Regions from separate parts of the [Clostridium] saccharolyticum WM1 genome, predicted to be linked through region 1. Evidence: riboswitches for the same ligand, from Rfam matches in the RefSeq annotation. Region 1 holds a riboswitch; the other holds the start of a gene.

Region 1 (7,523 bases):
CTGAAAAAGTAGGAAGCAGGACAGGAATATTTTTATCTGCTTCAACGCTGGGTATGACAGTCGGAACCGGAACCACGGCACTTCTCAGTATTCAGTCTGCATACCGGATTTCAGCTGCTTTGTCGGTAATATTTGTTGTACTCTGGTTTCTTTTTATTAAAAATCCGGAAGATGTAAACCCGGACGATAGACTGGAAGAAAAAAACAAGGTTAATGTTCTTCACAGCCTGAAAGTGGTACTTAAATCCCGAACTGTATGGCTGACGGGTATTTGCCTGATGTTCATTTTAGGGTGTAATGTTGTAATAAGCTCGTTTTTGCCTACTGCTCTTGGTCAGAGAGGTTTGGATTCTGTAACAGCTGGTATGTATGCGGCTTTTGTTACAGGTGGTAGCCTGATTGGGTGCCTGTTTGCCCCTGTACTTTCGGAAAGGGTGGGAAAGAATAGGCCTGTTATGATGTTCTTCGCACTTGTTTCCGCAGCTGGCACCGCATTTAGCTGGCTTGCGCCGGTTGGTGTTCTTTTAGGGCTTTGTCTGTGTATAACCGGGATTGCATTGGGAGGGCTTATGCCATTGCTAATGTCTATTCCTATTCAATTAAAGGAGATAGGCCCGGGTTATGCAGGAACAGCCGGTGGGGTAACTGCTACCTTGCAATTGCTTGGAGCTGTTTTGATTCCGACTTACATTATAGCTCCAATCGCAGGTCAAAATATGAATTTATTTTTCATTCTTGGGGCTGTTTGTATGTTGTGTGTGTTTCTGTTCGTGTTCACTTTACCCGAACTTGGCAAAGGCAAGGGGAAGAGAGAAATGGTCTGATGGGTCATTTGTACTTATCGTTACTTTTTTAAAAATATGAATAAGTGGAAAGGATAGACATGGGAAAGATTATTATTACAGGAGTAGATGGCAATTTCGGTGGATTTACCGGCAGAAGTATTCTCAAGAAAAAAAATAAGGACGAACTTATATTTACTAGTCCTAACAAAAATGTGATCTCAAAGTTTCAGGAGCAAGGGATTGATGCCCGTTACGCCGATTATACAAATCCGGAGCAACTCATTGGTGCTTTTGAGGAAGGAGAGACTCTCCTGCTTATTTCGGTGCCTCAGGTAGGTGAAAAAAGAAGAAAAATGCACAAAAATGCAATTGATGCTGCAGTTAAGGCGGGTGTGAAAAAAATTATATATACTTCTATTGTAGGCGCGGGCGTCCCTGAAAATGATGCTTATGAGATTGCCGATCATAAATTTACCGAGACATATATCCTTGGTACAGGGCTGAAATATGTTTTACTTAGAAACTCCCAATACAGTGAGGCAATGATTGCGGCTTTTGAACAGGCGGCAGAATCCGACGGTATTTTAAAGACCAGTATGGGTGATGGACGGATCGCTCACGTTTCGCGGGACGATTGCGCTGAAGCTGCGGCTTGCGTAGCAGCTGGTGCTGGTAAAGACAACGCAGTTTATTACATCACTGGTCCCACCGCCAATACAGTGGAGGAGTTTGTGGCAATAGGTACTGAGGTTACTGGTAAAAAGGTCATATACCAATATATCACAGACGAAGATATGTGGGCTTTTTTCGATTCAAGGTTTGTGCCCCGGAAGACAGATGGAGACTGGTCGAAAGCTGACCCGGCATTTCCGTTTTGCAGCGATGGTATGGTGACATTCAGCCGGGCAATTCGGCTTGGACAAATGAGTAACTGTACAAATGATTTTGAAACACTTACGGGTAAAAAACCAAAATCGGTACGTGCGCTCTTTGAGAATATAGAGAATCATAGCATCGGAAATAGGACTCCGACGGATTAAACTTTTTAATAATAATGTATAATAAAGTAGTTATGTAATATCATATTATGCTTGGGTCAATGGACTGCATAATGAGGGACGGACTGCTGATGATAAATGGCGATATATTCCCTCTAAGGGGATATATCGCTTAAACTGTAGACAAAATACATTTCTATATTCAGTTATTGTATAAAAATATAGGACACCAAATAATTTATGATATCTGGTGTCCTATTAATTTCTTCTTAAACTGAAACTTTTCTGACACCTCCAGATGACCAGTTCATTTTTTCGTTATGTCCATCAGCGCCAGATACAGCAGCTTCAGAAGACCTTTATCGATAGGAAAGATAGTTCCATAAATTTTTTAATACTTTCTTATTCCTCGTTATATCTGATTATCAAAATTCAATATATCTTCACCTAAAATATAATTTATGGTTCCGAGATAATCTCCGTCTTCGTATCTTGGTATTGTTACGGGTTTTATTTTTATAACCTCTTTATACCATTTCACTGCAATCGGGGAAATAATATATTTTTTGAAATCATTGATGTTTGGTTGATTATTTTCCCATATTTTTTCTTTTCTATAAACCTTCGATTCATTCCATATCTTTACATACTGACCATTATCAGAAAAAAACCTAATTAGAACAGATTCATCAACAATTCTTATACCATCAATTTCTAGCGATGTAAAACTATCAATATTCGTACAGACCAATTGTATTATTCGCTCTTCTGGATAAGGTTCCGGGGGTAAAAATCCCTTTGTTATCTCTCTAATCAGTGTCCAATCGCTTAACAAAACCTGCTTCCTTAGTTCAAGCTGTCTTATGGCTTTTTTTATCTCCTGACGGTCTTCATAGTAACGTTTTGGATCGTACGGTGTCACCAAGTGTTTTATTTCAATTATCACAACATAATCATCAAATAAAGCAATAACATCAAAATCCGTATTTCCAAAAGATGATTTAAATTCTATTTTATCTGTATAGACATTCCACAGGGAAGACTGCGACAACTTTTTTCTTAAATAGGATTCATATTCATCACCAATTGCCGCCCGCTTTATTTTGTAATCCAACATGATTTGCTCAAGCATTCGGGTTATATTAATCTGTTGAATCAAATTAGGGGCAAATATTACTTTTTTACTACTTAATTGAACCAACGGTTTTGAGAATAGATCACCCTCTTTCCCACGCTGCGGATAATAAATAAACCACTCCATTAACCTAGTTGTGGTATTTATGTTCTTGCAATATAATCGTGAAAAGCTTTTTATTAGCAAATCAACATCAATATCTGGACATAGATATTTAAATCTTTCGCTTTCAATCTCTTTCCAATTATAATTTAAGATGTTTAAATAAATTTGGCTCATAGTAAACAAAAACTCATGTACTTCAAGGAAATCATTCAATTCACCATATGATAACGTTTGTCTTAGATAGGGCGGAAAGATATCCGTCTGTTTTATAATTTGAATTGTACATTTAGCGGCTAAATTACAACGCAAGTAGACATCCAATTCCAGTTCAAAAATGCCCCTCCATAATTCTAACTTGATTCGCTTTGCAAGGCGAGTTATAAATTGATTCCCATATATTATATTGTTTTGTTTTCTAATCAATAGAGCACGACTGTTTTGAAATCTTCTAGCCTCTCTACGTATTCCCGCAATAAAATCAATCATATTAGCTTTATAAGAATAGGGTTCAAAAACTATAATATCTTCATCAGTATCCGTTTTTCTCAATCTAACACAATAATCTTTATATATATAAAGGGACCATAATCCATTTACTATTTCACAAATATTAGAATGATTTACAAAATCCATAACATCTGGACACTTCAAACATTGCTCATATGTTAAATCTTCAGAAGTTTTTTCAAAATTGCTATCATGGTAATATAAGTAAGGAATTAAATAATCTATCAACTCAATTAGATTTTCACTATTCTGTGATGTTGAATATCTCATACCAGGATAGATCTCAGATTCTACATTTGCAACTAAATGCCTTATACCTATACTTGGTTTTTTACTATCTGTATTATTAAATTCAATACCAAGTTTATGTTGTTCCTCAAATAAAGAAATTAATATTCTCAATTGATAATCCAATGGATAATTCATGAATTCTGTCTTTTCTTTAGCAGCATTATTTTTTTTCATGTTGCTGTAAATAGCTTCATAAGCAACACCTAACTCAAGCATTATGTCTCGAAACTCCTCTTCATATTCTTCATCAATTGACATAATCATCTGTATTAAAGATTCTAAATCTGAATCTTTATAATTATATGAGTTTGGAGAACCTAGAAGATTGCGATACAAAACTATCTTTTTAAATTTCTCCGGATTTTTTTGATATATGCTGTACAATCCCTTTAAATCCATATCTGCACCACCTTTTAAATTTCAGCTTCACGAGGCCGCCCTATGTTTCAGGCATTACATCAAATTAACCTTATTATACAATATATCAGAACGAAAATATAGCAGTGCGTATATACGGGAATATATATGCACTGCCATATTATAAAATAAGTTTTGTCTACAGTCTGGGCAATATAGTTCCTCTATGGGAATATATTGCTTGTTTTGTGCGGAGCATTCCCGGTATAGATTTGACTTTTGGACACTTCTTTGATTTTGCTTAATAATTTGAAAAGAAGAGCTATAACTGTAGAGAGATACTGTGTTTGCAGCAGAAGAATGGAAAGATAAAATTTAAGGAATGGGAAGCAGTAAATACTCTTCCAGATGTTTTGTGCTGGTAACACAGTTATCGCTCAAACAATTTTGGTTAGCGAAACGATGATTCATGAAAGAAAAAGTAGTATCCTAATAATAACAAATAGAAAACTGATTTAGGGAGGGAACGAAGGAATAAAATAGCTTATAACCGCTATGAACAGGCAAAGTAGGGCTAAGCGCGTCAAGTGCCAGATGGACGGGAAGTTGCCGCTGGACGAAAAATTCTGATTAAAAAGATACTTTTGATCATCAATTTATGATGTTTAACCCGCATTCCGTTGCCACAAGGAGTTTTCTCTTCTGTGGCGCCATCACATTAGGGAGGATCTTTATGTTGAAAAATTTAATATGGCAAGTAAAATCGTCTTTAAAAGAGTTGAATAATGTTCCGACTGTTTCTGTAACAGGAATGTTGGTCGCACTAAGTGTAGTGCTGTCATTTTTTACGATTGTTATCTCCAATGTATTGCAGATTAGTTTTGGTTTTTTGCCTCTTGCGGTAGGCGGAATGTTGTTTGGACCTGTAGTAGGAGGTATTATGGGAATTTTGAGCGATATCCTTGGTTATTTTGTCCATCCAAACGGGCCTTTTTTTCCGGGATTTACATTAAATGCGTTACTTACTGGAACTCTCTATGGTTTTTTTCTCTATAAAAAGCATGTAACCTTAAAGCGTGTGATTTTTGTTTCACTTACGATAACACTTCTCGTTAATATGATGCTTAATCCATTATGGCTCAGTATCATGTATGGCAATGCTTTTTTTGTGCTTGTTATCGGGCGTATTGTTAAAAACCTGCTGATGTTCCCCATTAATACGGCGTTGCTTTACTCAATCCTGAAACCTATGGAAAGAATTAGAACTCTGGAAAGAGTAAGTGGATGATTATAAAACTAGGCAATTCTCACTTATATTATTGTTGAACTGCTTTTATCTTTTTAGGACGAAGTCTATCTGTATTTTTTGACATTTTAATGAAAGGAGTTGTGAATACTTGGAAAAATCTATTTTAATACCTCCAAAAATAGTGGAGAGCTTTATTGAAACAGGTCGAAAGAATGAGATCTTTCATATTATACTGTCCTGCAAATTCTGTAACATTAATTATTAATAGTTCTTTGAACAGCTATTAAACTACATTGGAGGAGGAAATTTTCGTGGAAAGATCACTTGTTATATTAAAGCCTGATGCAACAAAAAGAAAACTACTGGGAGAGCTCATAAGCAGATTTGAGAAGAAAAATATGGAGATTACAGATGCTAAGATGGAAGTCATCAGTAGAGATATTGCAGAAGCTCACTATTCCCATGTTAAGCATCTGCCTTTTTATGATGATATGATTGCATATATGACATCCTCCCCTTCTTTAATAATGGTGGTGAAAGGGGAGGAGGCAATTCGGGTTATCAGAAGTATGATAGGTAAAACAAACACTTTTGAAGCACAACAAGGAACAATACGAGGAGATTATGGGCTACATTTATTCCAAAACTTAATACATGCTTCGGATTCGATTGAAAGCGCAGAGATAGAAATACAAAGATTTTTTGGAGTCCAAGAAAGAGAAAGATAAATATGAAGATATGCTGGATAATGATTTTTGTAAAAAATATGGATGAGTCAATTCAATTTTATCATGAAATACTTGACCTTCCTGTAAACAAAAGGTTTGGAGGTATAAAAGGACCAGAAATTGCATTTTTAGGTGACAGTGAAACACAGGTGGAATTAGTTTGCAATCCTGAAAAGCTGGATGGAATATATGGATCAAATATATCAATAGGGTTTGATGTTGTCTCTGTTGATAACCTGATTAGTGACCTGCAAAAGAAAGCAATTCCAATTTATGATGGACCATATCAGCCAACTGCTAAATTAAAGTTCTTTTATGTATTAGATCCAAATGGAGTATCAATTCAATTTGTTGAACGCCATCATTGATATTAAATACATTTTGGTCCCATAAAAATTTAAAAAATATAATTATTTATAATATTGTTTGGAGTTATTTCATCAGCTTTTACCATATTTGCTTGAAAAATGCCACAGGGCATACTGCTAAGCATATGCTTATTTTTTTGTAGAAGTGGTGCTGTGTTACTTTTGTTTGTATCTTTGGTAATTTTCTGCCTGAAACCGGTGGAAGTAAATTTATGATATTGTATGAGCGAAAACTGTTCTGCATATAAAAAAATCAGATTGAGGAGGAAATCAAAATGAAAACAGATGTACAGATTGCACAGGAGGCTAACATGCTTCCGATAGCAGAGGTTGCAAAGAATCTTGGAATTTTGGAGGATGAACTGGAGCTTTACGGTAAGCATAAGGCAAAGGTTTCTTTGGATGTATTAAAAAGACTTGAAAATAAGCCGGATGCCAAGTTGGTACTTGTTACTGCTATCAACCCTACTCCGGCAGGTGAGGGAAAGACCACAACTAATGTTGGTTTATCCATGGGACTTAATAAAATCGGAAAAAAGGCCATTACAGCTCTCCGGGAGCCGTCGCTGGGACCTTGCTTCGGTGTAAAAGGAGGAGCTGCCGGAGGCGGATATGCTCAGGTTGTACCAATGGATGATATTAATCTTCACTTTACAGGAGATTTTCATGCTATTACATCCGCGCACAATCTGTTAGCTGCCCTCCTTGATAATCATCTTCATCAGGGAAATGCTCTGCGGATTGACCCTAAAAAGATCGTGTGGAAAAGAGTCGTGGATATGAATGACAGGTCTCTCAGAAACATCATCGTGGGTCTTGGGGGAAAGGGCGACGGAGTGGTGAGACAAGCCGGATTCGATATTACAGTTGCATCGGAAATTATGGCAATTCTTTGCTTGGCTACCAGCATGTCTGACTTAAAGGAACGTCTTTCCAGAATGGTAGTAGCTTATAATACAGATGGTAACCCAGTCACTGCGGGAGATCTGGAAGCAACAGG
Region 2 (7,523 bases), 1.1 Mb from region 1:
CCACGATAAGGTAACAGGTCTTGATAAAGGTGCCGATGATTATATGACAAAGCCGTTTGTGCCAGAAGAGCTTCTTGCCCGCATCCGCGCGCTCTCCCGCCGACAGGGGGAAGTGATTGTAGAAGAAATGAAATATGGAGATTTCATTCTCAACCTGTCAGCCAATGATTTATGCTGCGGCTCTAAATCCATTCATTTGGGATATAAGGAATTTGAAGTATTAAAAATTCTCATGAATAATTCCGGAAAGATCATCTCAAAGGAGATCCTCATATCAAAGGTATGGGGCAGTGATTCTGACGCAGAGGATAACAATGTGGAGGCATATATTTCCTTCCTTCGGAAAAAGCTGAAATTTATCGGTTCAAAAGTAGAGATTGGAACTGTCCGTAAAGTCGGATACCGGCTGGAGGAAATTGTATGATAAAAGAGTTAAGAAGAAGGTTTGTTCTGATCAATATGGCCTTTGTCATAAGCATCCTTTCCGCTGTTTTAGGAGTCTTCTACTATGCCAATTCAAAACGCATTGAACGGCAGACCGTCTTGTCCCTGATGCAGGCCATTGACCATGACAGGCAGGGAAGACTGCCGGATAAGGTGGAATTCGGCCGCAGACCCCCCAAAAACCTGCCCCCTCTCATCCCCTCTTTTGTGGTGACCATAAACAACCGCAGCTCCATTGATAATATTAAGGAAAATAACATTACCGTTACAAAGGAGCTGGCCTCCACTTTGGTGAAATTAGCAGAAGCCGGAGACTCCTCTGAAGGGGAGCTTAAGGATTATTCCCTTCGCTACCTTAAGGTTACGAATGCAGAAGGCATAAAAATAGGGTTTGCAGACCAAAGTTATGAACGGAATAATTTAAGAACCCTGTTCATGAGCTGTTTTTGGGTTTTTTTAGGGGCAGTCTTTTTGTTTTTTATCCTCAGCATGTATCTTTCACGACTGGCACTAAGACCTGTGGAAAATGCATGGCGGATGCAGAACCAGTTCATCGCCGATGCATCCCACGAATTAAAAACACCCCTCACTGTGATTCTGGCCAATTTACAGATTCTGGCCCTTCATAAGGAATGTACCGTCAGGGAACAGCAAAAATGGCTGGACAATACAAAAGAAGAGGCAGAGCGAATGAAACAGCTTGTGGAGGAGCTTCTCTTCTTGGCCCGCTCCGATGCAGAATCCGTACAGACCCCTCAGTCAGCAAAGGAATCTCTGGATTTCAGCGACATGGTGTTAAACGGGGTCTTGCTTTTTGAATCCGTTGCCTTTGAACACAAGGTGAATCTTGAAAATGAAATTGAAGCAGGTATAAGACTGGAAGGCTGGGAAGCTTCTCTAAAACAGTTAATCACCATTTTACTGGACAATGCCTGCAAATACGCAGGTAAACAAGGTTCTGTATTTGTCAGCTTAAAAAAAACTTCCCATAATGCAGTTTTAACCGTTCAGAATACAGGAGATCCTATTCCAGAAAAGGAACGGGACCATGTTTTCGAGCGTTTTTACCGGACAGATAAATCAAGAGTGAGGAAAGAAGGGGGATACGGCCTTGGCCTTTCCATTGCAAAAACCATCGTTGACCACCATAAGGGAAGGATCAGCCTGACCAGCGGTCCTGAGACAGGAACAGTTTTTATTATCAGCCTGCCTCTGCCTTCCCGGCAGCAATGAACCATAATATAAGAGAAGGGAGCAATTAGGGGTTTTCCCAATTACTCCCTTCTTCTATTTATTTAGTAACGGAAATTCCATGATCCTCAATCTTTTTTCTGATATTGAGCATCCGTTCGTCTGTCTGAGCGATTACATCCGCACATTCTCTCAGTTCTTCACTGATTTCCTGGGAATACGTTTCCACTTCTTTCTTATATTTCAACTGGTGATCCAGGCTGGCCCAGAAATCCATGGCAATGGTACGGATCTGGACTTCAGCCCTCATCCACTTTTTCTGATCCGAAAAGAACACGGGAATCTCTACGATCATATGATAGCTGCGGTATCCGTTTTTCTTCGGATGCCGGATATAATCCTTAATGGCTATGATATGCACATCATCCTGGCGGGCCAGCATCTCAGCAACCGCATAAATATCATCCAGAAAGGAACAGATAACACGGATCCCTGCAACATCATCCAGGTTGTCCATCATGGATTCCAAAGAAACCGGCAGCCCTCTTCTCTGCAGCTTCTCCACAATGCTTATGGGCTTTTTGACTCTGGATTTGACCAATTCTATAGGGTTTCTGGAGTTTCTCACTGACAGCTCGTCGTTAAGGACCTCCAGCTTTGTCTTAATCTCCCGAATCGCACAGGTATACATCATCATAGCTTCCTGAAACTGGTATGCCTGCTTCATAAGGGGATCCGGGACTTGAACCAGATTAGGAACATTTACTATGGACTGGTTCAATTCACTATTGGGGTTCATACTGATGTTCATTCTTATTCCTCGAAATGTATTAACTTAAACTTTTTCGGCTGCCGAAACTGCTTCAAGAAGCCACTGAGCCTCTAAAAATTCAATGGTTCCCTCATCCACTGCTGCCGCGATCCTTGGATCAATGGGAATCTTTGCCAACACGGTAAGGCCGTTGTTTTTAGCAGCTTCATCCACACGGCTTTCTCCAAATACCGAAATCTGTTTACCGCAGTCCGGGCAAATTAAATAGCTCATATTTTCCACCAGGCCAAGGATTGGTATATTCATCTTTTTCGCCATATTTACCGCTTTTTCTACGATCATGGTAACCAGCTCCTGAGGGGAGGTCACAATGATGATTCCGTCCACAGGCAGAGACTGGAACACAGTCAGAGGCACATCTCCTGTTCCAGGAGGCATGTCCACGAACATGTAGTCAATGTCTTCCCAAAGGGCTTCCTGCCAGAACTGCTTGACTGCTCCTGCGATGACAGGTCCTCTCCAGATAACCGGATCCGTCTCATGATCCAGGATCAGATTTGCCGACATTACTTCAATTCCCGTTGCAGTGGTGGCAGGAATCATAAGGCCGTTTGGTGTCATGCCCACACCGTAATCCGAAAGACCAAAGGATTTCGGAATCGACGGACCGGTAATATCCGCATCTAAAATGGCTGTTTTATATCCCTTGGCATTCATGCCCACAGCCATCATGGAAGTCACCAGGGATTTTCCCACCCCACCCTTTCCGCTTACAACGCCGATTACCTTTTTGACTGTGCTGGAAGGATTAAGGGGTTCCAAAAAACTTGCCTGCTCCCCCCGGCTGCTGCAGGTCTCACCACAGCTATTGCAGTTATGTGTACAATTTACCTCACTCATGAATCATTCCTCCTAATTTAAATCTAATATATGGAAGACGGCCTTTTTTAAGCCATCTGCGTCTATAGAATCTGTTATATATCCGGCGGTATCTTTAACCTCGTCAGAAGCATTTCCCATGGCAATCCCAAGACCAGCGCCGGTGATCATGGAGATATCATTTTTGCCGTCTCCAATGGCAGCCATTTCATGGGCAGAGAAACCATAATGCTCAGCCATTTTTAAGATTCCGTTCCATTTGCTACCCCCTGCCGGAATCACATCAATGGCCATCTCATCATGCCACCGTATAAATTCACAGCCTGCAAGACACTTTCTCAGCCTGTTTTCCATGTCCGTAGAAATGTATGGAATCATCTGGTAGATGGGGTGATTTCTGGCTCGTTCCACATTGAAAACCGGCGGAATCCTGGTGCCGATTTCCAGCTGGACCTGTTCCACCATGGAATTCACCATATTAATGTACATGCAGTCCCCTTCCATAAAGAGGCACGGAAAAGGCTCCTCCTCCAACAGTGCCAGCGTCCTCTCAACTTCCACAGGATCTATGGGAAAATCATAAATAACCCTGTCTTTGCAATAGCAATACTGACCGTTTAATGTCACATAACCGTCAAAGGTAATTCCCTCTAAAAGATTTTCCTCTTCCATTTCCAGCTTATGACGTCCTGTTGCAATAAAAAGCAGGATCCCCGCCTTTCTGGCTTCCAAAAGGGCCTCCTTTGCACTGTCCGGAACCCTTCCTGTTTGAAAATCCCGCAGCGTACCGTCAATGTCAAAAAAAATAGCCTTAATCCGTCTTCCCATTTACCGTCATTCCTTTTTAATCTGATGATTCTTATCCGCCTGATGATGCAAACACTTATGATTATAATATGAAAGAAGGCTTCTGTCTACGAAATTCATTGTTAAAAAGGCCTGTGCCGTCATTCATGACGCTACAGGCCTTTGTACATTATTTTGTTCCAACGGTCCGTGTTCTGCGGATTGCCTTAAAGACCCCCATGGTATCAAGCGCTTTTGCCATGGTATAAAAAATCATGGAGTCAATGGGCCACATGACCAAGTTTTTAAATACCCTGGCCGGAAGAAGGACCATAAAGCCTTTTCCATACAGGACGGAAAGACACATGGTATTAAGAATCACATTACAGACCAGCATGACCAGGAACTTGGAAACCAGGACCCTTCTTAAGGTGACAGGCTTCCGGTAATACATGCAGCCGTACATGATGCCTGACAGAACTGTAACCAGAGTCAGCCCCGGAAAAAATGCACCCGCAGGCTTTAGCAGGTATTTGAGAATATCCATGCTGCCGGAAAACAGGCCTCCTACAACCGGACCAAACAGGTAGGAAACCATTCCATTGGGTATGGAAGAAAAACTGACCCGAATGTAACTTCCCATGTTAATGGAAAACATACCTAAAACTATTGCTACTGCGCCAAACATGGCCGAGGTGGTGATGGTCCTTACAGATTTCAGCTCTCTGTAAGAATCGGTGAACAAAGTAACGAATTTTTTCATAAAAAATACCTCCTTTGCAGACCTCAAACTACAACCGGAGATAATAATCCTATCTTCTGATGCAGCGGGATGCGACCGGTGTACCGCAAGAAAATCTTTTCGTCCGGCTGACAACTCCCTGTTCAGCCGGCACTTAACGCACACGGGTCTACTCTGCGACTATGAAATTGTGTTTTGTAACGCCATCAGTATATCACAGATCCACTGGAAAGCAAGTATTTTTTTTAGAAATTCTTATATTTTCCACTGTGGAATGAACAAAAACAGCAATTAAAATGCCCAGGATCATACCTCCCAGCACATCCGTTGGAAAATGAACAAACAGATACATCCTGGAGACACTAATGAGAGCCGCAAGGATCAGGGCGGCAGCTCCCCATTTCCGGTTATAAAGCCAGATGCTGACAGCACCTTCAAAGGAGGCCAGTGTATGCCCGGAGGGGAAGGAGTAATCCTTTGGATTTCTAATCAGAAGGGGGATGCTGTCATCAATCCAGCAGGGCCTTTCTCTGGCGATCATATTTTTCAGAACCATGTTTCCGATCAAAAGTCCGGCCGCCAGAGAAAACAAAATGCAAAGACCTATAAATCTTGTCTTTTTAAAGCACAGCAAAACAACGCCGGCAGCGATCCAGAAGATCCCGTGGTCTCCCAGACTGGTTATCTCCTTCATAAACACATCCAGCCAGGAAGTATGTAACGATTGTAAAAAATATAGAATGCCGAATTCAATTCCAGCCATTACGGTTTTCTGCTCCTTTTCCATTCATGCCCCTATTATACCCTGACTCCCCCAAATTTGCCATCAAAAAATGAATCAAGTCAATAAAACCATTTGACAAGCCCTATATTTAAGTTTAGGATAAACCATAGTTGAAAAAGTATGGTAACAAAGGAGGCTTTGCAATGAAATACATCAGACAATTTACCATTATTCTTTTCCTATCCCTGGCTGGAGAAATCTTACATCTGTTTGTCCCCCTGCCTGTGCCGGCAAGTATTTATGGACTGCTGATCCTGCTGTTCGGGCTAAAAACAAAATGGATCCCATTAGAGGCAGTTGAGGAAGCCAGTACATTTCTCATAGACATTATGCCTTTGATGTTTATACCGGCTGCCGTCGGATTACTGGATTCCTGGGGGGTCCTCCGGCCTATTTTAATTCCTTTTCTGGTCATCACCCTGCTCTCCACTGTGATAGTGATGGTCATCACCGGAAAAGTAACCCAGTTTTTTATCAAAAGCAACCGCAATAGAAAGGCAGAAAAAGATGAGCAATGCAGTAAGTGATTTTTTATTTTTTGGTGCGGTATTGAGCCTCTTAAGCTATGAGCTGGGGCTTCGTTTGAAAAAAAGATTCAAATGGGCCGTCTTTAATCCGTTATTCATTTCCATTTGTATTGTCATGGCGTTTTTGTACGTATTTCATATTGATTATGAAGTATACAACAAAAGTGCCAAATACATCAGCTATCTTCTGACTCCTGCAACGATTTGTCTGGCTATCCCCCTTTACCGCCAGCTGGAACTGCTTAGGAAGCATTCCAAGGCGATTGTGGCCGGTACCCTGACTGGAGTCTTCACCACAATGGTCACCGTACTGCTTCTGGCCCTTGTTTTTGGCTTAAACCACCAGGAGTACGTTACCTTTCTGCCGAAATCCATTACCACAGCCATTGCTATGGGCATTTCAGAGGAAATGAAGGGATATGTGACCATAACGGTTGCCAGCATCATTATCACCGGCATTCAGGGAAGCATCATTGCAGAAACCGTATGCAGAATATTTAAAATTACGGAGCCCATTGCCAAGGGCATTGCCATTGGCTCCGCAGCTCATGCCGTAGGGACCACGAAAGCTATGGAAATGGGCGAAATCGAAGGGGCTATGAGCAGCCTTGCCATTGCAACCTCCGGACTATGCACCGTTTTATTTGCTTCTGTTTTCTCTAATTTTCTATAGAGGGCCATAAGGCAACTCCTGTATTCAAAAGAAACATCACAGGATAACAGGAATCACTCAGGCATTGTGTAAGCCTGAATGATTCCTGCAGCCGCTGTTTCTTCTTCCAATTTTAAAGCAGCCGTAGGATCTCTTCCAGGCCAAAGCTTTTCTCCGTACAAAATATTTTCTCCAAAGTATTTAGGTTCACGTCCGAATGCTCCACCTCTCTGGAGAACCGGTGGGACAGGTGTACAAATTCCTTAAAATCCAGCCTGCCTTTCTTTCTTTTAAAAACTGACTGTGCCATTTCCTGGATAAGAAGTGTGCTGACCGCGGCAAGCTTTACTTTTGCATAGGGGTTTCCGTCATAAACAGCCCCGCAGAAGTACGTATAGATAAAATACACCATAAGCTGTTCGCTCCAAAGTTCCCACTGGCGTTTTCGATCTTCCTCTTCTATTAAGTACCGGTCAAAAGCAATCCTGTTTTCTTCGTAGCTCTCCGCTCCGGCGTCAAATAATTCCCGTACAATGCTGCCCATATATTGAGGCCAGTCCGGGTTTAGGACTTCAAGCTTTCTGAATAAAGTAAACCACTCCTTCATTTTTTCATAGCGCATCCTGTTTTGGATCCTGCATCCGGTCAATTTCTTTACCACAAACTCCCTTCCCGACGTTCCCTCATACCTCTTCATCAATCCATCTAATTGGTACAGCTTTTCCTCACGGATTCTCCTCTGCATG

The links. Region 1 has a riboswitch for tetrahydrofolate ahead of CLOSA_RS05800 (folate family ECF transporter S component). Riboswitches for the same ligand answer to the same signal wherever they lie in the genome.
Region 2: it holds a riboswitch for tetrahydrofolate, as region 1 does, so the genes downstream of both, CLOSA_RS10910 (folate family ECF transporter S component) here and CLOSA_RS05800 (folate family ECF transporter S component) in region 1, are expected to answer to the same signal.

Annotation. Positions count from the first base shown of each region.
Region 1 covers NC_014376.1:1,226,426-1,233,948, forward strand. Annotated here, with positions in the region: gene CLOSA_RS05785 (MFS transporter) at 1-824, shown strand, start outside; gene CLOSA_RS05790 (NAD(P)H-binding protein) at 884-1,825, shown strand; gene CLOSA_RS05795 (hypothetical protein) at 2,196-4,220, opposite strand; THF riboswitch at 4,741-4,863, shown strand; gene CLOSA_RS05800 (folate family ECF transporter S component) at 4,912-5,466, shown strand; gene ndk (nucleoside-diphosphate kinase) at 5,739-6,155, shown strand; gene CLOSA_RS05810 (VOC family protein) at 6,158-6,523, shown strand; gene CLOSA_RS05815 (formate--tetrahydrofolate ligase) at 6,799-7,523, shown strand, end outside.
Region 2 covers NC_014376.1:2,324,848-2,332,370, forward strand. Annotated here, with positions in the region: gene CLOSA_RS10885 (response regulator transcription factor) at 1-424, shown strand, start outside; gene CLOSA_RS10890 (sensor histidine kinase) at 421-1,677, shown strand; gene CLOSA_RS10895 (GTP pyrophosphokinase) at 1,736-2,446, opposite strand; gene CLOSA_RS10900 (Mrp/NBP35 family ATP-binding protein) at 2,471-3,307, opposite strand; gene CLOSA_RS10905 (Cof-type HAD-IIB family hydrolase) at 3,320-4,114, opposite strand; gene CLOSA_RS10910 (folate family ECF transporter S component) at 4,263-4,835, opposite strand; THF riboswitch at 4,896-4,993, opposite strand; gene CLOSA_RS10915 (phosphatase PAP2 family protein) at 5,029-5,577, opposite strand; gene CLOSA_RS10920 (CidA/LrgA family protein) at 5,742-6,125, shown strand; gene CLOSA_RS10925 (LrgB family protein) at 6,106-6,798, shown strand; gene fliB (flagellin lysine-N-methylase) at 6,911-7,523, opposite strand, start outside.